2 linked regions of the Prochlorococcus marinus str. MIT 0919 genome follow. The protein of the gene in region 1 interacts with the protein of each later gene in a pairwise test. Links are inferred from orthologs where the notes say so. Each region holds a gene or a part of one and is shown on either strand. Other genes may lie near its edges.

The links.
Region 2: the proteins of gyrA (region 1) and gyrB interact in binary tests that used the Escherichia coli proteins (3 or more experiments, as listed by UniProt). The link is inferred for Prochlorococcus marinus str. MIT 0919 from one-to-one orthologs.

What each region holds. Positions count from the first base shown.
Region 1 is NZ_CP114779.1:508,010-519,546, forward strand. The notes cover bases 8,325-11,537. They hold gyrA (DNA gyrase subunit A), read right to left. Parts: upstream 11,159-11,537; coding sequence 8,525-11,158; downstream 8,325-8,524. Other genes in these bases: crtL (lycopene beta cyclase), read right to left, coding at 8,325-8,528; O5635_RS02860 (GuaB3 family IMP dehydrogenase-related protein), read left to right, coding at 11,420-11,537. Also shown: bifunctional methylenetetrahydrofolate dehydrogenase/methenyltetrahydrofolate cyclohydrolase FolD, read right to left, coding at 1-646; O5635_RS02820 (HDIG domain-containing metalloprotein), read left to right, coding at 718-2,823; O5635_RS02825 (hypothetical protein), read right to left, coding at 2,891-3,292; O5635_RS02830 (MTH1187 family thiamine-binding protein), read right to left, coding at 3,390-3,701; O5635_RS02835 (hypothetical protein), read right to left, coding at 3,752-3,958; O5635_RS02840 (2-isopropylmalate synthase), read right to left, coding at 4,034-5,644; O5635_RS02845 (glycoside hydrolase family 57 protein), read left to right, coding at 5,735-7,288; more of crtL, read right to left, coding at 7,305-8,324. UniProt on the Escherichia coli protein: A type II topoisomerase that negatively supercoils closed circular double-stranded (ds) DNA in an ATP-dependent manner to maintain chromosomes in an underwound state.
Region 2 is NZ_CP114779.1:1,073,436-1,084,658, forward strand. Bases 7,745-10,643 are described here. They hold gyrB (DNA topoisomerase (ATP-hydrolyzing) subunit B), read right to left. Parts: upstream 10,233-10,643; coding sequence 8,256-10,232; downstream 7,745-8,255. Other genes in these bases: O5635_RS06060 (fluoride efflux transporter FluC), read right to left, coding at 7,745-7,925; O5635_RS06065 (SH3 domain-containing protein), read right to left, coding at 7,918-8,235; miaA (tRNA (adenosine(37)-N6)-dimethylallyltransferase MiaA), read left to right, coding at 10,367-10,643. Outside these bases: ahcY (adenosylhomocysteinase), read right to left, coding at 1-1,031; tRNA (adenosine(37)-N6)-threonylcarbamoyltransferase complex ATPase subunit type 1 TsaE, read left to right, coding at 1,053-1,541; O5635_RS06030 (carbohydrate kinase family protein), read right to left, coding at 1,535-2,530; 8-oxo-dGTP diphosphatase MutT, read right to left, coding at 2,565-3,746; O5635_RS06040 (alpha/beta fold hydrolase), read left to right, coding at 3,726-4,637; O5635_RS06045 (RpoD/SigA family RNA polymerase sigma factor), read right to left, coding at 4,622-5,623; mgtE (magnesium transporter), read right to left, coding at 5,726-7,138; O5635_RS06055 (fluoride efflux transporter FluC), read right to left, coding at 7,175-7,537; more of O5635_RS06060, read right to left, coding at 7,530-7,744; more of miaA, read left to right, coding at 10,644-11,223. UniProt on the Escherichia coli protein: DNA gyrase negatively supercoils closed circular double-stranded DNA in an ATP-dependent manner to maintain chromosomes in an underwound state.

The sequences.
Region 1 (11,537 bases):
CAATCAAGCCTGGTTTCCCAGCTGCCACAACTAATAAATCTGCTTGTGTAGTTATCTCAGGGAGGTCAACCGTATATGAATTAGCAAGAGTAACAGTTGCATTAGCCGCTTGAAGCATTAGCCCCATGGGTTTTCCAACAAGAATGCTTCGGCCAATTACAACAGCCTTTGCTCCCTTTAATCTAATTTGATTTTTAGCTAGTAAAGCCATTACCCCTGCAGGAGTGCATGATCTTGGACCTAGCTCACCTTTAATTAATCGTCCTAAATTAATTGTATGAAGACCATCAGCATCCTTTTCAGGATCAATATGCTTTAGAAGTTCCTCTGAATTCAAATGAGAAGGAAGAGGGAGTTGCAACAAAATGCCGTCAACGTGGACATTATTATTCAATTTCCTAATTTGCTGAACAATTTCTTCTGCAGAAGTATTTGCTTTAAAATGGCAACCAAAACTCTTTACTCCAACTCTTTTACAAGCTTTTTCTTTATTAGATACATATATTCCACTAGCAGGATCATCTCCGACTCTTATCACCGCCAAACCAGGAGGTCGCCCTGACTCATTAATACCATCAGTTATTGCCTGGTTGATTCTTAGCTCAATTTCATTGGCTAATTTCTTTCCATCTAGTTTATTGACCATTGTATAGAGCTAATGTAAGAGAAAGCATGCTTTTCATTAATAGCTAGGGTTATGTTCAGTATCAAAGAGCTTTGGCAAAAATTCTACGCATAAAAAGCTTTTGGCGAGGCTTAATAGATAGTCAGTCGCCAAGAAGGTCAGTAAGTCACTGGGCTTTGGCTGACAGAGTGGTTCTTTTGATGGTCTGTGTTTTAATAGCAATTGTTTCCAGTTACAAACTATTAGCTGTTCCTGACGTAAAGCCCGGTGACCTAGCTTTATTTGATGCAAATGCCCCTGAGAATGCCTTAGTAGTTGATAGTGCTGCACTTGAACAGCAAAAAACTGATTTAATATCTAGAACATCAGTCCAAATAATTGATGCAAAAGAATCTAAAAAAATCGAAGGAATATTAATTAAAAAACTTGATTATTTAGAGAAAGTAGCATTGAGCAATGACTCTTTTCCTATAGGACCTGTTAATCTAACTCCAAAAGAAAGGACCTGGTTATTAAATCAATCAAACAAAGAAAGAGTTAAGTGGAGTGAAGAAATTATTTCATCATCTAGAAAGATGCTTAAACAAGGTCTTATAAAAACTATTGCATATGACCAAATATTTAATGCAGCTAAATATAATCTAAATCCAAGTAATCAACAAGATAATTCATCAATAAATTTAGCTGCAAAAATAATTGCAACAAGCTTCTATGGGAATACCAACCTCCGTCATGATCCTGCAAGAAGCCAGCAATTGCTTGAGGAATTAATAACAAAGCAAAGCATACCCAAAATAGAAGTTAAGAAAGGGGATCTTATTACTAGAAAAGGAGAAGAAATAACATCAAAAGGTTATGCCGTACTAGATTACTTTGGTCTTATAAAAAGAAGTCCTCGACCTTTTGAATGGATTTGCAGCTTTAGCGAAGCAATTGCAAGCTGTTTAGTATTACTAATGTTGATGAAAAAAGATAAGCCTTCCTTAAAATCTAAGCATGGCTTACTTGCACTTGGATTACTTCTTATTGTCCAGGTAAGTAAAGACTGGTTTGGTGCAGCAATAAGTCCATTGCAAATTCTCATGCCTCCAATGCTACTGCTATCTCAAGGCATTGGTACAACTTCCGCTTTGGGGTGGCTAGGCATTGCAAGTCTTTTGTGGCCAGTTCCCGTAAGTGGAATTGGAGAAGGAAGGCTAATTATCGCTGTTATTGCTTCTGCTTTTGTAGCTCTTTTAGGAGGGCGCATGAGAAGCAGAGCTCAACTATTACAAGTAGTAGTTTTCTTTCCTTTTGGTGCCCTATTAAGCCAATGGGTTTTATTAAGAACGCAAATATCTTCTTCAGGAAGTGCTTGGAGAAGACTTTCACCTAATTCAGAAACTCTCATTACAGAGGCTCTGGTTTTAGGGGCAATGCTTATGTTTACTGTCTTATTAATACCGATTATTGAAAATGCATTTGGATTATTAACAAGAGCGAGATTGATGGAAATTTCAGATCAAGAAAGGCCTCTTTTGAGAAGGCTGTCCAAAGAAGCTCCTGGGACCTTTGAACATACTCTTACTATTTGTGGTTTAGCCGAGGAAGGTGCACGGATTATAGAAGCAGATGTTGATCTAATAAGAACAGGGGCTCTTTACCATGATATTGGCAAACTACATGCACCAGAATGGTTTATAGAAAATCAAGGGGATGGTGTCAACCCTCATGAGGCATTGCAAAACCCTTTTAAGAGTGCCGAAATACTGCAAGCTCATGTTGATGAAGGAATAAAGCTTGCGAGAAAGCACAGGCTTCCTAGTCCCATAGCAGATTTCATCCCAGAGCATCAAGGGACTCTAAAGATGGGATATTTCCTTCATAAAGCAAAAGAGTTGGATCCTTCGACGCGGGAATCCAGTTTTAGGTACAAAGGTCCAATACCACAGTCAAAGGAAACTGCCATACTTATGCTTGCTGATGGTTGTGAAGCTGCCTTAAGAGCCTTAGGGCCCAAAAGTACTGATGAAGAAGCCAGTAAAACCATTAGGAAAATAATTAATTCCAGGAAACTTGATGGGCAGCTTTTAGATAGTGGTCTTTCAAAATCTGAAATTGAATTAGTTATACGAGCTTTTGTAAGTGTTTGGAAACGGATGAGACATAGAAGGATTCAGTATCCTATGAGTTCTTTCAAAACAGCATATCCAGCCTAAATTTTACAAATAAATTATGAAAATATTCAAAAAGTAAAACTAGAGTATTTGATTATAAAGATCAATGCTATAAACGAATTCTCTTCGTTTTTCTATGCGCAGGTCTACACCAATAAATAAGAGCCATTAAATTAAGGGCTGATATTAAAGATGCAATTATACTTAAATCAGAAAAGTATTTCTCACTTTGGATCAAAAAAATTGCATGGCTAGTACAACCTATAATTGTCATCGACAAAGCAACTATTGCTAAAATTACTCCCCAACGCCTTTCAGCCAGAAGTCCAGAACAGGCTACTATTCCAACAACAGCCGAAGGCCAATGGATGCCTGCTGAAAAACTTATATTTCCTACTCTAAAACTTGGGTTATAAAAACTCACAACAAATGCAAAAAAGATTATCGCCCCTATATTTGAGAATAATCCTAGCCAGGTAAGGAACCAATAACCTCTTAAACTAGCTCTCATTAAAAGGACTTATATTAATTACTAAAAAATAGCTCTTAAATTGAGAATGGCATTAATTTTGGCAAATGATTGATACGAAGTTAATAAATTATAACTGCTACAACTTTTGCTTATAAGAAGCAGAACTTACACTTTGAACCTTCTCACGAAAAGATTGGTAACGGTCATTGCGAGTATTTACCTTCAAAGCTGAATAGATACGATTTGCACCTAAAGAATGAACTACTTCATGACAGGCCTTTACACATTGAAAAACCTCCTCCCAATCTCCCTCTATTGCAGTTCCATTTGGCCCTAGTTCGTAATCAAGACCTTTTTCCTCAATTATTTCTTTACAAGCTGCTATGTATGGAGAAAGTGAATCTCCTACTCCTAATGGCAGGAGGCACAAATCAATACTTACCCACATCGAAAGAACCTTTCGTACTATCCAATTTCTAAGAAAAAGCTCCTAAACAGTCAAGAGTATCTAATTGTTCTCCATGATCCATTAGATGTTTTTACCTCTATACCAAAAATAGAATTGCTATTTCCTTCAGCAAATCCTTGAGCAGAAACCCAATTCCTAGCTGCTCCTTCAGCTGCATCCATTGATTCATAAGGGGTATCTAGAACGGGATGAGGGAGCCCATCAAATCCAACAAGCCTATAGATGGATGTTTGCATAATCATAATTATGTTCGATTACCTAACCGTCACTCAAAAAGCTTATACCCTATTTGTTCAAAAACCAAACGGATTTTAAAGATTTGCTTTCACTACATCATATTGAGGATGAATAGAATTCTTTGCTTCTGAGGAAACAAGTCTATTAAGCGCATTAACATAAGCTTGTGCAGCTGCAACTACAACGTCCGTATCAGCTGAATGTCCTGAGAAAATTTTCCCTTTTTTCCTTAACCTTATTGTAACCTCCCCCAATGCATCTATACCTTCAGTTACTGACTTCACAGAAAATTCTATAAGCTCATTATTTTCCCCTGACAAGCTTGCTAGAGCTTTGCAAACAGCATCAACTGGACCTGTACCTATAGCAGAGGTAGTCTTATCAGTTCCATCTTGATCAGCAAGGGTGACAGTTGCAGTTGGTTTTAAAGCTGTTCCACAACTAACTTGAACTAACTTCACTTGAAATCTACTTTCAGGTTGCATAACTTGTTCACTGACTATTGCTTCAAGGTCCCTATCTGTAATCTCCCTTTTACGATCTGCCAAATCCTTGAACCTTGCAAAAGCTTCATTTAAATCTTCTCTTGTCAAGTCATATCCCAACTCTTCCAACCTGGCTCTAACAGCACTCCGCCCACTTAATTTACCAAGTGAGATTCTATTATCTGCAAGCCCAACAGTGCGAGCATCAATTATTTCATAAGTAAGACGATTCTTTAGCACTCCATCTTGGTGAATACCAGATTCATGAGCAAAAGCATTAGTCCCAACAATGGCCTTGTTTGGTTGAACTACCATTCCAGTTAAATTCGAAACCAAGCGAGAGGTTTTTGTTATTTCCTCAGTTCGAACAGCGGTAAGAGGCGTAGGGCTTTCAGGATCTCTACCAAAGAATGGATTGTAGTAGCTTCTCCTTACATGCAACGCCATAACTAATTCTTCTAATGCAGCATTCCCTGCTCTTTCGCCTATTCCATTAATGGTGCATTCCATCTGCCTAGCACCTTTCTTTACTGCTTCAAGAAAATTTGCGACTGCAAGACCTAAATCATTGTGACCATGAACTGATAGGACAGCCTCGTCAATATTACTTACATTATTATTTATTCCTTTAATCAGGTCTCCAAATTCTGCAGGTGTTGTATAGCCAACTGTATCTGGAATATTTATAGTCCCTGCACCAGCAGAAATTGCTTTAAAAATAACTTCGTAAAGGAATTCAGGATCACTCCTAGCTGCATCCTCACATGAGAATTCCACATCATCTGCGAAAGTTCTTGCATAGGAAACCATCTCAGGGACTATATCCAGTACATCTGAACGTTGCTTCTTGAGTTTATGTTCTAGATGAATATCACTAGTTGCAATGAAAGTATGAATCCTTTTATTAGGTGCGGGGGCGAGAGACTCACCGCAAGCTTTTATATCTGCTTTAGATGCCCTAGCCAAACCACAAATAATAGGTCCATCTTCTCCTCCTACTTGCTCAGCTATCCTTTGAACGGCAGTAAAGTCGCCTTGACTGGCATATGGGAAGCCGGCTTCAATTACATCAACACCCAATCTTGCCAGTTGATGAGCTATAGCAAGTTTCTCCTCTAAATTCAAACTGGCACCAGGGGACTGCTCACCATCTCTTAAGGTGGTATCAAAAATAAGAACTCTTCCTGGATCTTTGGCCATGAAATGAAAATGACCTTATTTAATTCCAATAATACTTTTATTCTAACTAGATGATAACCATTCTAAATTATACAAATAGGTTTTAAGCAATTGATTAAAGGGAACCTGGCTCTAATACTTCATGCACACCTTCCCTATGTAAGGTCTGCAGAACCAGGTTCTTTAGAGGAAGACTGGTACTTTCAGGCTCTAATGGAATGCTATTTACCTTTACTAGAGGTAATAGAAAAATCCTTTTACAACAAAAATGAAAATCCTAAGCTAACAATATCCCTTTCCCCAACACTGCTTTCCTTGCTCGACGACCAAGATCTAAAAAATCGCTTCCCTGAGTGGATAAAACTTAGATTAAAAATTTTAAGAACAAACGCCCAAGCACAAAATCAAGCAGGGGAACATCTAATAAAGGTTATAAACAATCAATTAGATAATTGGCTTAAATGCCAGGGAGAATTAATTAAAAGATTTATTGAGCTAGAAAGATTAAATGCTATTGATATTCTTACGTGCGCAGCAACACACGGATACCTACCAATTCTAAGAGAAAATACAGAGACTGTAAGAGGACAACTTAAAACCGCAGTCAGAGAACATGCGCGTTTTTTTGGGAAAATGCCCCAAGGCATTTGGCTTCCTGAATGTGCATATTATGAAGGCCTTGACAATTTATTACGCGAAGCAGGACTTCGTTATTCAGTATTAGATGGGCATGGAGTACTCCATGCAAAACCAAGGCCAAGATATGGAGTTTATGCACCAATCTGTACTAAAAATGGAATCGCATTCTTTGGACGCGATAGTGACTCAACACTTCCGGTTTGGTCGGCAAAAGAAGGTTATCCAGGGAACCAAAGATATCGTGAATTCCATAGAGACATAGGGTGGGATTTGCCTTTAGAACAATTAAACGAATTTGGCATTCAAGATCCCAGACCTCTTGGCTTAAAACTTCACAAAGTTAGCGTGCATTCAACCCTGGAAGACAAGAAGTTGTATGAACCAATAGATGCTTTAAAACAAATAAAAGAAGATGCAAAAGACTATCTGAATGGAAGGAAGAATCAACTATTGAAAATAAACAAGGAAACTAATGTAAATGCATTATTAGTGGCACCATTCGATGCTGAACTTTTTGGCCATTGGTGGTTTGAAGGCCCATTATTTATAGGAGAGCTTTTCAAGCAAGCAGCCAAACAAAATGTCAGATTTACAACTTTAAAGGAATTTCTAGTAAAAAACTCAGTTTTACAATTATGTGAGCCATGTCCATCTAGCTGGGGACAAGGAGGCTTTCATAAATATTGGCTTAATGAAAGTAATGATTGGGTTGTAAACGAATGGAGCAAAGCTGGCAAAGCAATGGTAAACATTTGCTCAAAGGGTGTTTCAAGCAAATTTGATTTAAGGTTGCTGCAACAAGCTGCTCGCGAACTACTTCTTGCGCAATCTTCTGATTGGAGCTTTATTCTAAGAGCAGGTACAACAACAGAGCTTGCAAAAGAAAGGATTCATAGACATTTAAGTAGATTTTGGGAGTTAATAGAGTGCATAGAAACTGAAAAGGTTATAGAGGAATCAGATATTCTAAAACTAGAAAAAGAAGACTCTATTTTCCCCTTAATTCAAGCAAATGATTGGTGTTGACTTTCAAAAATTCAAGTTATTTTCTCAACAAGCCAAGCATTCCTAATTTAACTCTTAAAGGTGAAATGAAATATAATCTCACCATAACAACTACTAACCTGGGTAGGCGAAGAGTATTAGCTAAAAACCCTGACCAATCTTCTTTTGGTAATTTAAAAAATGATGCAAAAAAACTTCGCAAAAGATCTTCATCAAAACTCATTAGGCGTTGCAAACCGAATTGGTAAAGTCGATGTCTTAATACAAGATCACGGGACCAAAGCACATTCCAACCCCTCTTGGCTAAATTTGCTGAATCCAATTCAGGCTTAATTGAAATAGCTCTAGAAAGCTCATCCGCCAAAGCTGGTCCTCTCCTTAAAAGGGCTCCCACCATATAGCCCGAAGCCGGGTGAACCATGCTTGCAGAACCACCAAAACCCAATAGGGGCTGATTAAGAAAAGGCAATGATAAGTTCATGGGGAATAAGCAATGTTCCTCATGAATAGTTTCTTCAATTACTATTCCTCGATGAGAAAGTCTTAACAGCAATCTTTCTTTCAATTTAGTCCAAGAAATAGGGGGGAAATAGGCTAAAGATGTTTCCTCTACAAAGTAAATTCCTTCACCAAAGTCCATTGCATATAAAAACGAAGGTGGCTCTTTTAAATCATTTTTAGTTAAATGATCAGGGCGAAAATCCATGAGCACGAATTGATTATCTTCTACTGGTGGAGAACTAAATCTTCCTACAACTCCATAAGCTGCTTGTTGAGCAACTTGCCCTTGATCTGGTCTTTTTATAAAAGGACTTCTATGGCCACTTGCATCTATAACTACTCTTGCTCTATAAATTTTGCCTGAAGTACAAATAACTTCAGTTATCAGATCCCTATACCGAATATTTTCTGCAGTTTCAATAATCCAATTAAGGCCAGAACATTTTTCTAAAAGCTTTGATTGAAAAAGTGACTGATCGAATAATCCATAATCGAAATTATGTACAACTGGTTTTTTCCCATCTTTGCTAACTCCATCACCAAAATAGCTAACAGTATTTTTCCAGCGACTCCCAAGTAATGAGGCCATATCTAGAGCTTCTAGTTCTTCTGCCCAGATCCCATAAGTATTAGTCCATGGTTTTTCTGGCGAGTGAGATGCAAGTGCACTTACCTTCAAACCTTTCTGAACTAGCTCAGAAGCAATGGAAAGGGCTGCAGGCCCAGCCCCCATAACCAAAACATCTGAACAATCTCTCAATTTTTTTCTACTGATGTAATGTCATCGGCCGCACATTCAGATTCTGAAAGTGAATCTTCGCCTTGCTCTTGGATCGATTGTTGAGGTGGAACTAGAACAACTTCAGCAAGGTGATCTCCAGTATCAAGGCGCTGAAGTCTAACCCCTGTTGCAGCTCTGGATTGTTGGGAAATTTTATCAGCACTAGTTCTTACAATGACACCTTTTTCAGTAACTAAAAGCAACTCTTCCCCTTCTCCCAAGACTTTCAATCCAACTAAGGAATCACTCTGCTTTCTAAATTTCATTGCCCTCAAGCCCATTCCTGCACGTTTTTGAAGCCTAAATTGCGTAACAGGCACTCGCTTCCCTAAACCATCAGCAGATGCGACCAAAACCCAAGGACCATTGGAAATACTTTCTTCTTCTAGATCTACTTCTGAATCTTCACCATCACTTCCAGCAATTCTATCGGCCAACTCTCTTGGCAAGACATCCATACTTACTAATGAATCCCCATCCCTTAAATTCATTGATCTAACCCCCCTAGCTGTTCTTCCTAAAGGCCTTAATTCATTATTATCCAACCGAAAATGAATCGTCATAGCTGCTTTTGAACCAATCAAAACACTATCCCCAGAAGCTGCCAACCTCACCCATGTCAACGCATCTCCTTCTTCAAGACTTATGGCTATCAATCCATTTGCCCTGATTTTACTAAAAGCTGAAACTGACGTTCTTTTAATATATCCCCCTTTTGTAAGCATTAAGAGATGATTATCATCATCAAAAGAGGATACAGAGAGTAATGAGGTAATAGCTTCTTCTCTTGGGATAGGCAATAACTGAACTACTGGGGTTCCCTTAGCAGATCGACTTGATTGTGGAACTCTATAAGCAGGCAAAGTATATGCAACTCCTCTATCACTAAAGAGGAGAAGATTATCATGGTCATTACAACTAATAAACAGCTTAACTTCTTCTTCTCCTTGACTTCTAGTACCAGATTTACCTCTAGTTCCTCGACTAGTAGCTTCAAACTCATTTACAGGCATTCTTTTTAAATAACCTGTTTCAGTTAATAGAACAACAGAACGTTCATTAGCAATAAGATCAATATCTTCTATACCTCCACCTAAATCTAGAATCTCAGTTCTTCTTGGTGTATTGTATTTTTCTTTTAGTTTAGATAATTCATCTTCAATAATATCAAAAACTCTTGATTTATTAGCCAAAATATCTTTAAAGTCAGCTATTTTTACAAGAAGATCTTGATGTTCTAAGCGTATTTTATCTGCTTCTAATGCAGTAAGTCTCCTTAACTGCATCTGTAGGATTGCGTCTGCCTGCACATCAGTTAAACCATGTAATTCCTGAAGCTGACTCTTTGCTACTGAAGTGTCAGAGGCTGCTCTAATTAGAGCAATTATTGGATCTAATTGATCTAAAGCCAATAATAAACCAAGTAAGAGGTGGTTCCTTTCCTCAGCTTTTCTCAATAAATAATTTGTTCTCCTTTGAATAGTTTCTACTCTAAAGTCAAGGAAAACTTGCAACATCTTCAAGATAGACAATGTGACAGGTTCACCATTAACAAGGGCCAGCATATTGGCACTAAAATTTGACTGAAGAGGAGTAAGCTTGAAAAGATTATTTAAAACTACTTGAGGGTATGAATCTCTCCTGAGCTCAACAACAATACGCATTCCATCTCTATCACTTTCGTCTCTTATATCGGAAATACCTTCCAACTTCTTATCGTTAACCATATCAGCAATTCTTTCAATTAAGGCTGCTTTATTTGTCTGATAAGGCAATTGAGTGATGATCACCGCATCTCTATCAGGGCGACCTGGAAGTTCTATTGTTTCTATATCAGCAACTCCTCTCATCGTTATAGATCCTCGTCCGTTTAAATAAGTTTCCTTGATTCCATTCCTTCCAAGAATTTGCCCTCCTGTAGGGAAGTCAGGGCCTTGAATGATTTTAAAAATTTCTTTCTCCGTTATTTCAGGGTTCGAGATTAAAGCCATTAAGCCATTAATCAACTCGCCAAGATTATGAGGTGGAATATTAGTTGCCATACCAACCGCTATCCCAGAAGACCCATTTAATAGAAGCTGTGGTACTCGAGCAGGTAAAACAGTTGGTTCCTGCTGTGAACCATCAAAATTATCTATAAAATCAACAGTTTCTGACTCTATATCTTCAAGAAGACTATCTTGAGTAAGTGATTGAAGTCTAGATTCTGTATACCTCATTGCTGCAGGCGGGTCATTATCTATAGAACCAAAATTTCCATGTCCATCAACCAAAGGCATTCTCATAGAGAAGTCCTGAGCCATTCTTACTAATGCGTCGTAAACAGCAGTATCTCCATGGGGATGATACTTACCTAAAACTTCACCTACTACACGAGCACATTTTCTATAAGGTCTCTCACTAGTTAACCCCAATTCATACATTGCATAAAGAATTCTTCTATGCACTGGCTTGAGGCCATCTCTTGCATCAGGCAAAGCCCTGCCAACAATTACGCTCATCGCATATTCCAAATAGGAACGCGACATTTCATTGCGCAGATCTGTCTGGATTATCCGATCTTCGAATTCGCCAGGAACACCGCTATTGGGTTCCGAAGAATCAGCCATGAAGGAGTGTTCTACCAAGCTTTAGGTTATCTCGAAACAAGATCAATTGACAGAGATACGTGCTTAAAAGCACTATGAAAGACCAAAAAAGGGGCTTAGAGAGGAAATTATTTTAAAAATTGTTGATGCACTCACAAACCTTGGGTAAGCAATCCGTTTTAGATAAAAATGGTCCTAATTAAAAAACATCTGTTATTAACAACCAAAATCTTAATTACCCTAATCGTTTGGTAACTTGTCCAAAATTTATTAAATTCTGATTTGAATATTCAACTCGGCCACTCAAAGTTTGTTCGTCGAGCATTTGGTATCGACGAAATAGCCCTTGTACCAGGAGGAAGAACTGTTGATCCTGATATAACTGATACCTCTTTAAATA
Region 2 (11,223 bases), 560 kb from region 1 along the record:
TTACATACAATTGCTTCATCTTTCATGCGAATTAAATGCTGGTGAGTGATGACATTAAAGTTACCTGTCGCAGTAACAAAAATATCTACATTTTCGACAACATCATCCAGTCGTACTACACGATATCCCTCCATCGCTGCCTGCAAAGCGCAAATAGGATCGATCTCAGCAATCATCACTGTTGCTCCTAAGCCTCTTAAAGATTGAGCTGAGCCCTTGCCAACATCTCCATAACCCATTACTAATGCCACTTTCCCTGCAACCATTACATCAGTGGCTCGTTTAATACCATCTACTAACGATTCTCTACATCCGTAAAGATTATCAAATTTGCTCTTCGTCACAGAATCATTCACATTAATTGCTGGGAAAGGCAAGTCCCCATTCTTCTGCATCTGATATAACCGAGCCACACCTGTTGTTGTCTCTTCTGTAACTCCTTGAATCGAAGATTTAATACGAGAATAAAAAGTGGAATCCTGGGAAAGCTTTTTGCGAATAGAGGCATATAAAGCAATCTCTTCCTCATTGCAGGGAGCATCAAGAACGCTTTTATCTTTCTCAGCTTTACTGCCCAGAATTACCAACCCAGTAGCATCGCCACCATCGTCCAAAATCATATTAGGCCCATCATTAGAGTTCCATTCAAGTATTCGATGGGTATAAGCCCAATACTCATCTAAAGTTTCACCTTTCTTCGCAAAAACAGGTATGCCCGTGCTTGCTATGGCTGCTGCTGCATGATCTTGGGTAGAAAAAATATTGCATGAAGCCCATCTCACCTCAGCTCCCAAAGCCACTAAAGTTTCAATCAATACTGCTGTTTGAATAGTCATATGAAGACTTCCTGCAATTCGTGCACCTTTTAAAGGTTGCTCTTTTGAATACTTTGCTCTCAGGGACATTAAACCTGGCATTTCCTTTTCAGCTATATCAAGTTCTTTACGGCCAAATGCAGCAAGTTCTAAATCTGAAATTTCATAATCAGCTTTTTTATCAAATTGTTGCGTTGAGGCAGATGCTGCGATCATGATTAGGAATTAATTAAAAATTTGCAAAGGAACATCTTCAAAAATATCAAAGTTCCTGAGTCAATCGTCTGGCAATCTAACCAATCAGGGTGGCTTCTAAATAATCTTGAGGCAACAATTGCATTTGGCGAAATACTAAGTCAAAAGATCCAAAGCTCCAAAATACTGTTGCTTGAGGGGCCACTAGGGTCTGGGAAAACAAGCCTAGTAAAGGGAATTGCGAAAGGTCTTCAGATCTTGGAACCAATTACGAGTCCTACTTTTCCTTTATCTCAACATTACTTAAAAGGAAAAAGAGCGCTTATTCATTTAGACCTATATAGATTAGACAGTGCAGATTCTGCAAACGAATTATTTATTCAAGAAGAAGAAGAAGCAAAAGATCTCAAAGCACTTATGGTTATTGAATGGCCTTCACGTTTAAAGATTGATCTTGAGGATGCTTGGCATGTGAACTTGACTTATACCCAAGATAACAAGAGATTAATAAAACTTTTTTCTCCTTATTGAGCAGATAGAAAGTTTTCTACTTGATTAGAAGTGGGTTGAGGTTCAATTGCACCTAAACCCCCACATACCAAAGCTCCACATGCCGCAGCAAACTTCACTGCATTTTCACAATCAGTATAAGTATTTTCGTCAAAGGAAGAATTTACAAGTTGCGAAAGTAAACCAGCTGTAAAAGCATCTCCAGCTCCTGTTGTATCTACAATTACTTCAGGAGAAAATGGCTTTAAACTGCCTAAATATCCATTCAAAAACCAATGAATTGTTTTAGCACCATCTGTTACTATAACTGAAGGCTTTAAAGAAAGTAATTCAGAAATTTCTGCTGGATTATTGGTATTAAAAAAAGCAATTGCTTCTTCATCAGCAAGTTTTAAAAATGCTGCATTTTCTAAAAATCTTCTAATTAATAATTTAATTTGTTTGCTTGGAAGTGAATTTGAATGAAATGTCTTATCCCAAAAAGTGGGACGCCAATTTAAATCAATTGCTACTTTTAGATTATGATTTTTAGCATATTTGGTCATCCAGAAGATTGCATTTCTTGAGTTAAGTGTTGCCAATGAGATTGTTCCAGTCAACAACCAATTGGCTTCTATTGCAATTTCTGGGAATGTTTTCTTCAAAGAATTTAAATCTAAACTTTGATCAGCAAAACTATTTTCAAAACCTCCTATAAAACCACCAAAACTTCTTTCCCCAGACGAATCTCTTTGAACAAGAACAACTCGACTAGTATGTCTTGAATGAAGCTGCAAACCAGAAATGTCTACCCCTCTAGTAACAAACAATTTTTGGAACTGCTCTCCAATGCGATCTTCACCAAGGCAACCAACAAAAGCTGTTTTCACACCTAATCTTCCCAACCCTGCTGCAACATTCGCCGGAGCACCTCCCAAGCAATCCTCAAATTGATTTTCAAAAGCATTGTCTTGGCCACAAGGTCCCAAACGGTCAACCAATGCTTCACCTGTGCAAATAACTTTTGCCATTCAGATGCTCACATAATATCTTTTTTATTCTCTTTCATAAAAGCAAATATGTTTTGAGAGCAGCAATGATTCGCAAGTTTGCTTTTGGGAAAGGATATTTAGATAATTCTTGAATTTTAACCCATCTGACTTCTTGACTGGATAGAGGTTTCGGAACTCCAGACACTAAGCTACATAAATGAACAATAAAGTTTAATTTTTGATGTGAATATAAATGTTCAAAAGCAATTAACTGCTTTTCCACGTTCACAACAACACCTAATTCTTCTAACAATTCTCTTGAAATAGTTGTTTCTATCGCTTCACCTTTTTCTTGTTTTCCACCGGGGAATTCCCACATTCCACCCATTTTCACATGATCCAATCTCTTATCAATAAGGACTTCGTTAGATTCATTCAGAATCAATCCAATACCAATTACAAATTTAGACACAGAAAATACAGAAAGTTTTGCAGGGAACTTGGTTGGTTCATTTAAACTATAAGCAACACAATAATCTTTCAAAGGGCACTGTATACAAATTGGCTTGTGATTAGTGCAAACAGTTGAACCTAAATCCATTAAAGCCTGATTAAAATCTCTTGGTCTATGAGGGTCTAATAATGCAACAGCACAGTCCCATAATCTTGCTGAATTTCTTTCCGGTGGTATAGAAGTACCTATTAAACGCACCAAAATTCTTTTAACATTTGCATCTAAAATGGCAGTAGGCAGATTGAATGCAGAAGAAATAATACTGCCTGCTGTGCTTCGACCTATACCAGGCAAAGAAGTCCAAGTATTTAAATCATCTGGCCATCTTGATGAATCTGTTGATCGAGATGGTCCAATCATAGAAAAAAGCATTTTAGAAGAAGTATGCAATCTTCTTACACGGGAGTAATAACCTAAACCCTGCCAAACAAGCAAAGTCTCACTCTCATCTGCAACTACCAAATCATCAATTGATGGGAAAGCTAACATCCATCTTTCCCAATAAGGCAAAGCAACTTTTAATTGAGTCTGTTGAAGCATTACTTCTGCAACCCAAATAGGATATACAGGTAAACATTCATTAGGAGTTGGTACAGTTCCTTCTGCTGTTAACTTCCAAGGTATTGAATGACGTCCATTATCTTGAAACCATGTAAGCAAACTAATACGAATTGCATTTATTTGCTTATCATTATTTAAAAATTGATCCAGGTATTTCTCTTGACTAAGAATAACATTCATTGTTGGCAATGGAATGAGTTAAATGTTAGCTGGAAAGTCGAAGGTTATAATCCAAGATCATCTGTTGTTACTGTTCTGATTCATGGTTTTGGAGCATCTAAAGAACATTGGAGAAAAAATCAAATATTTCTAGGAAACATAACTCCATCATACTCATTAGACTTAATTGGTTTTGGGGACAGTAGTCAACCCATAGCAATACTTCCCGGAGAGAAAAGTTTTACTAAAGGTTTTTTATATAATTTTGATAATTGGGGATTACAAGTATCAGAATTTTGCAGGTTAGTAATTAAAAAACCTGTTATTTTCATTGGTAATTCCATTGGAGGCGTTGTAGCTCTAAGAGCAGCAAGAAGCCTCCAAGGCAGTTGTAAAGGTGTAATTCTAATTAATTGTGCGCAAAGAACAATGGATGACAAAAGACTCTCTCAACAAACTAAAGTTGTACAATTAATAAGACCCTTCTTGAAAAATATAATTAGAAAAAAATGGCTTAGTAAAAGTCTATTTCAGAATGCAGCAAATCCAAATTTTATAGAAAAAATACTCAAACAAGCCTACCCAAGTGGTCAACATTTAGATAAGGAATTAATCAACTTAATATATTCACCAACTCAACGTGAAGGAGCAGCGGAAGCATTTCACGGCTTCGTAAATATTTTCAATGATCACCTAGCACCGGATTTAATGAAAAATCTAAATGTACCAGTCGACTTAATTTGGGGAGATAGTGATCCATGGGAAGCTCTTTCAGAAGCTAGACAATGGCTTGCTTCTATTAAATGCATAAGATCTTTAGAGATAATTAAAGGTGCAGGGCACTGTCCTCACGATGAAGCGCCTGAAAAAGTCAATGGGTTTTTAGGCAAAATAATTCAACAAGCCACATAAGCTTCTACGAATTCACCATTACTTCGTAAGCCTTTCAAAGCATCTCGCTGAAGTTTCCGTACTCGATCACGACTAATACCAAGTACTCGGCCAATTCCAGTAAGACTCATTGGTTCCTCTCCATCTATGCCATATCTCATTCTTAAAACTGTATTTTGCAATTCTGGTAATTTCCCTAAAAGTGTTTCTAAATCGCCCTTCATGCAATCCATCTCAATATTTTGCTGAGGTAAATCATTGTCACTTGAAAGCAAATCAAGTAATACAGAATCCTCAGCATTTCCAACTTTCATTTCTAGGCTTAGTGGTTGACTTGCTCGGCACATCAAATCTTTTACTTCCTGAAGTGGGAGATCCACATAATCTGATAGCTCTTTCATGGAAGGGGTTCTCGACAATTCTTGACTCAATTCTCGTTGTCCTTTTTTCAACTTATTTAGCATCTCGGTTATATGAATAGGCAATCGAATAGATCTGCTTTTTTCTGCAATTGCCCTAGTAATTCCTTGCCTGATCCACCAATATGCATACGTAGAAAACTTATATCCCCTAGCAGGATCAAATTTTTCAACACCTCTCACTAAACCAATAGTGCCTTCTTGAATTAAATCTAAAAGTTCCATATTCCTTTTCGTATATTTCTTGGCAATACTTACAACTAAACGCAAGTTTGCTGAAACCATTCTTTCTTTAGCTTTTTCACCAAGCCTTAATTTCCTATTTAAAACAGTAAGAGTAAGATCAACTGATTGAGCCAACTCTTGTCGAGAAGGTTTGCACCCATTACGCAGTTGCAATTCCTTTTCAACATTTTCTATTGTGACCAACTCTTGGACTTGCCTACCCAAAGTTATCTCTTGGTCTGTAGATAAAAGAGGTACTCGTCCGATATCTCTTAAATAAGAGCGAACTAGATCACTATCTGAACATGACTGAGACTTTGAATCTTTCAAGACCTTTCTTGAAGAGAGCGCTTGATCTGTCATCAATACTCTATTGAGTTTTGTAAAGCATATCATTAAGAAGTGTGAAGAAGCTATTTTCCAAACGGATTTATAATTTTTTAAGTATTAATGCCTAGAAGTCGCCTAAGTATGAATATGAGTCAACAGCCAAGAAGCAGTTCTCAAGTAAATAAAAACGCCCGCAACATCTGTTGCAGTAGTGATAAAAGGAGCTGACATAAGTGCAGGGTCAAGGCCCATTCGATCAAATATCAAAGGCAATGCTGCACCAGCAGTTGCCGCCAAAGTTGTAATCGCCAACAAACTAATGCCAACTGCAGCACCAACCAAAGGCCCTTCACCTTGCCACCAAGCAAAAGGAACAACAAACAAAAGCATCAATAAGCCTAATAAAGCGCCTGCGAAGGCTTCTCTAAGGACAGATCTCCAGAGACCTAAATTTTGAATGCGCTGGGTACTTAATCCTCGAATAACAACCGTGGAACTTTGCGCGCCAACGTTACCTCCTGTTCCAATTAATAAAGGAATAAAAGCTGCTAATAAAACTACTTGCTTTAAAACATCGTCATTCATTGCAATCACTTTTGTTGTCAATCCGTTGGCCAAAACCAAAACAAAAAGCCAAACAACTCTTCTTCTAGCAACAACAAAAAGATTGCTTTGGAAATAATCATCTTCATCGCCTGCCTGAACTGCCCCAGCCGCATATAGATCCCTTGTCGCTTCTTGCTCAATAACATCTATGACATCATCGACTGTAACTATTCCTACCAATCTCTTCTCAAGATCAACAACAGGCAAAGCTAAAAAATCATATCTTTGAATGGCTCTTGCTACTTCCTCTTGATCAGTATCAGTTCTTACATTAACCACATCTTTAGTCATCACATCTCCTATCAGAGACTCTGGGTCTGCAGTCACTAAATCTCGCAAAGAAAGTATTCCAGTCAAATGTCTTTCGCGGTCTGTGACATAAAGGCTATAAATTGTTTCTGTAAAAGGAGCCTGTCGTCTAACAATTGTTAAAGCCTGAGCCGCACTATGAAATTCCTTAAGGTCAATAAATTCATTTGTCATTAATCTGCCAGCAGTCTCAGGTTGATACCCAAGCATTTGCGCAGTAACACTTCTTTCTTCTGGGCTTAGTTCAGCTAATAACCTTCTAACAACCTTGGCGGGCAATTCATCAAAAAGTCTTACTCGATCATCCGGAGACATTCTTTCAACTAATTCCAAAACTTCGCCTGAGCGCAACCGATCAAGCAAGCTTTGTTGAACTGCTGGATCTAAATATTCATAAACTTCTATAGCTTCATTTTTAGCCAGCAACCTAAAAGCCAATGCCTGCAAAATTAATGGCAAGCTTCCAATGGCTTCCGCAATATCTACGGGCTGAACAGGTTCAAGCAAAGTCTTGACCCCGTCATAATTGCCTGCTGACAGCATTGCTTCCAGCTGCCCAGCTACAACATCAGCTAATTGCGATCCTTTAAAAGGAGAAGGAGCCTGTGCAGATGCCCCGATTGCCTCATTCATTGACGCATAAATAGGGCACAAACATCTTAATGTCTATCAGGGTGCGATTGATCCCTTAATTCTTCTTCCCAGCAAAAAACCACCACATATTGATGACAATGAAACGATTAGCAAGAGAAAAACATATGCAAAGCTTCTGAGATACATTCCCATTTCCAACAACTCTAAGACCTCTACCATCCATCCACTAAAAGTAGTAAAAGCACCGCAAAAACCAAAAATGAGAAATAATTGAACTCTAGGAGTGAGGTCTAGACCCATCAACAAGCCTAAAAGTGCGGTTCCAAAGATATTCACAGCAAAATCATTGCCAATTAACCAACGAGCCAACCCTCCTGGGAAAGCACCCATTCCGACCCATAAAACTTTCTCTAAAGTCAATAAATCCTTCTTAAGCATTACCCAATTTATAACCTGCAAATGCAAACAATAACCCTCCAAAAATTGATACGGCAGTAATAAAAAAAGTTTTAAACCAATATTTCTTCCTAATATTGAAGAAAATTTCCCATATAAAAGATGAAAAAGTACTTAGGCTGCCTAGTAAACCTACAATTATAAAGAGTAAAAACTTTTCATTTAAAAAATTAGTGGAACTATTTTTCTCAAAAGAAATAATTAAACCAAGGAAAAAGCTAGCCAGGCAATTTACAAAGAAGATTGGTATAAATCTCGGGACATGGAATTCTTTCAATTGCGTAGTAATTTTAAATCTAATTAAAGAACCAATTATTGAACCTGAAGAAACTAAAAAGACAGCCAACAGAACTTCAATTAAGTCAGACATTAACCCAACCACGATAGGGCTTTGAAGAAGATTTTGCTAAAGGCAGTGATGCACTTTGTACTAATAACCATTGTTTTCGATCAAAATCCTGCCAACTACTAATAATCCTTAAAGGAGTGCCTATTGGCAACAAGGTCAACACCGAAGATTCCAAGTTGGGCGAAGTTCTTAAATAACAATTTGTACCTGCATACTTTCTTCTTGAAAGTTCTAATTGAAGAATGCCAGGGTTTTTATAAGTAAGCCCACCGGCAGGCAAGTCTAAAGGCCCTAAAAGACCAAAGAATAATAAAACCCAACTCCAGCGCATAAAAAAAGTGACCAAGACTATTAAATATCTAAAGAAGTGAGGTCAAGCTCAACACTATGAGTCTCAATAAAATGCCGTCTTGGCGCAACCTTATCCCCCATAAGTATTGTAAAAATTCTGTCTGCTTCAAGCGCATCTTCTATTTCAACTTTTTTCATCATCCTTTTAGAAGGATCCATAGTTGTTTCCCATAATTGCTTTGGCATCATTTCACCAAGACCTTTAAATCTCTGAATTGTATAATTTGCCTTTTCTCCAAACCCTTGAATTGTTTTCTTTAAATCTGATTCGTTATAACAATACTTATGGGTCTTGCCTCTCTCAACCTTATACAAAGGTGGGCACGCAATATAAATATATCCACCCTCAACTAATTCTTTTTGATAACGATAGAAAAAAGTAAGTAAAAGCGTACGGATATGTGCACCATCAACATCAGCATCGGTCATAATCACAACACGATGATATCTAAGGTTTTTGGAAGAAAACTCCTCTCCTTTGATCCCTAAGCCTAAGGCAGTAATTAATGCCTGAATCTCAGTATTTTTATAAATCTTCGAGTCATCTGTTTTCTCAATATTTAGAATTTTACCTCTCAATGGAAGAATTGCTTGAAATTTTCTATCTCTGCCTTGCTTAGCAGAACCTCCAGCCGAATCACCCTCAACAATATAAATCTCTGACTCTGCAGGATCTCGAGAGCTGCAATCTGCCAATTTCCCAGGAAGAGTAGAACTCTCTAAAACACTTTTTCTGCGAACTAGCTCTCTAGCTCTTCTAGCTGCCTCTGCAGCATTAAATGCTTGAATTGCTTTCTCTAAAATTAAATCAATAACTGAAGGGTTAAATTCTAAATATTGACTTAAAGACTCGCCAACAAGAGTATCTACAATTCCTCGTACTTCTGTATTTCCTAATTTAGTTTTAGTCTGCCCTTCAAATTCAGGTTCTGGAACTTTAACAGAAAGCACAACAGTTAATCCTTCACGTATATTTTCTCCGGCTAAATTTGAATCGCCCTCTTTACGCTTTCCTCTTTTCTTAGCAAAAGAATTAAGCGTACGAGTTAAAACTGTTTTCAAACCTTCTATATGAGTTCCACCATCAACAGTGCGAATATTGTTTGCAAAACCAAGAATGCTATCCGAATAGGCATCTACACACCATTGCAAAGCAGCTTCTACTTGAACTCCATCTTTTTCTGAATTGACATAAATTATCTCTGGATGTAAAGCATCTTTTTCTGAATTTATATACGAAACATACTCTTTAATACCACCTTGATAAAAATAAACTTCCTCATAAGGGTTACCCTCGAGTGTTACAGCTGTTTTTCTTTCATCACGAAAAATAATTCGAACACCTCCATTTAAATAAGCTAATTCTCTTAACCTTGATGAAAGCGTTGCATATTCAAAACTAATGCCACTAGTAAAGATTTGACTATCAGGTTTAAAACAAACAGTAGTACCCGTCAATCCTTTATCAGAGTTAGTTTGTGATTTAGAGCTAAGTGAACCAATAGGCGCACCCCTCTCAAATCTCTGCTGATAGATTTTATTTTGCCTACGAACAGTTACTTCAACCCATTCGCTCAAAGCATTTACAACTGAAACACCTACTCCATGTAGCCCTCCAGAGACCTTATAACCTCCACTGCCAAACTTGCCTCCTGCATGCAAAACAGTTAATACGGTCTCCAAAGCACTCTTGCCGGTCCTCGGATGAATATCGGTAGGTATACCCCTGCCATTATCAGTGACAGATGCTGCACCATCATCAGAAAGAACAACCAATATTTCATCACAATGTCCAGCAAGTGCTTCGTCTACAGCGTTATCTACAACTTCATAAACAAGATGATGCAAACCTCTTGGCCCGGTAGAGCCTATATACATACCTGGTCTTTTTCTTACAGGTTCTAGTCCTTCTAGAACTTGTATTTGCTCAGCGCCATAAGCAGCTTGAACTTTATTAATCTTGGAATCTTCACTCATTCGAATAAAAGGTTCCCAGGAAAGGTTGTTATTAAAAACCTCATCTATTAAAAACCTATACCTGTCAAACTAAATTTAACACTGGCATTGAAAAAAGGCTCTTAAAAAGTTTCTATAAAAGCATTAAAAAATTTATGTCACGATCTAAACCTCTAATAATTGCTCTGATAGGCCCTACAGCAAGTGGAAAAACAGAACTAGGCATTGAAATTGCTCAAAAACTTGATCTGGAAATCCACAATATTGACTCTCGCCAGATTTATATGGATATGGACATAGGAACAGCAAAACCAACAAAAGCACAACAACAAAAAATCAGGCATTTTTTGATTGATTTACAACCCCCAAATCAACAAATCACCATGCATGAATTCAAAAGCATTGCCATGAAAAGCATTGAGAGGGGTCTCAAAAAAAAGCAAATAGGATTACTAGTAGGAGGAAGCGGTTTGTATCTAAAAGCAATCACTAGGGGATTATGTCCCCCAGCAATTCCTGCCCAATTAAGTTTTAGAAAACAACTTAAGGAACTTGGACAGAAAGAATGCCATCAACTTCTAAAACACTGTGATCCAATTAGTGCAAAATCCATATCAGTCTCTGATTATCCCAGAATCATTAGAGCTTTAGAAGTCTTTTATGCTTCTGGGCAATCCATACATTCTCTGAGAAAATTCCATCCCCCAGAATGGGACATCATCGAAATCGGACTTAATCCAAGCAATCTGCATGAAAGAATAAACAAACGTACTCATTCCTTGTTTGATTGCGGCCTAATTGAAGAAACCCAGAACCTTATCTCTAAGTATGGAAGCACTCTGCCTTTGCTTAAAACAATTGGGTATGAGGAAGCATCGCAACTAATTAATGGCAAGATTGGTTTAGATCAAGCTATAACTCAGATAAATCAAAGAACTAATCAGTTTGCAAAAAGACAAAGAACTTGGTTTCGAGGCCAACACGATCCAAAATGGTTAAATGAGAAAAATCC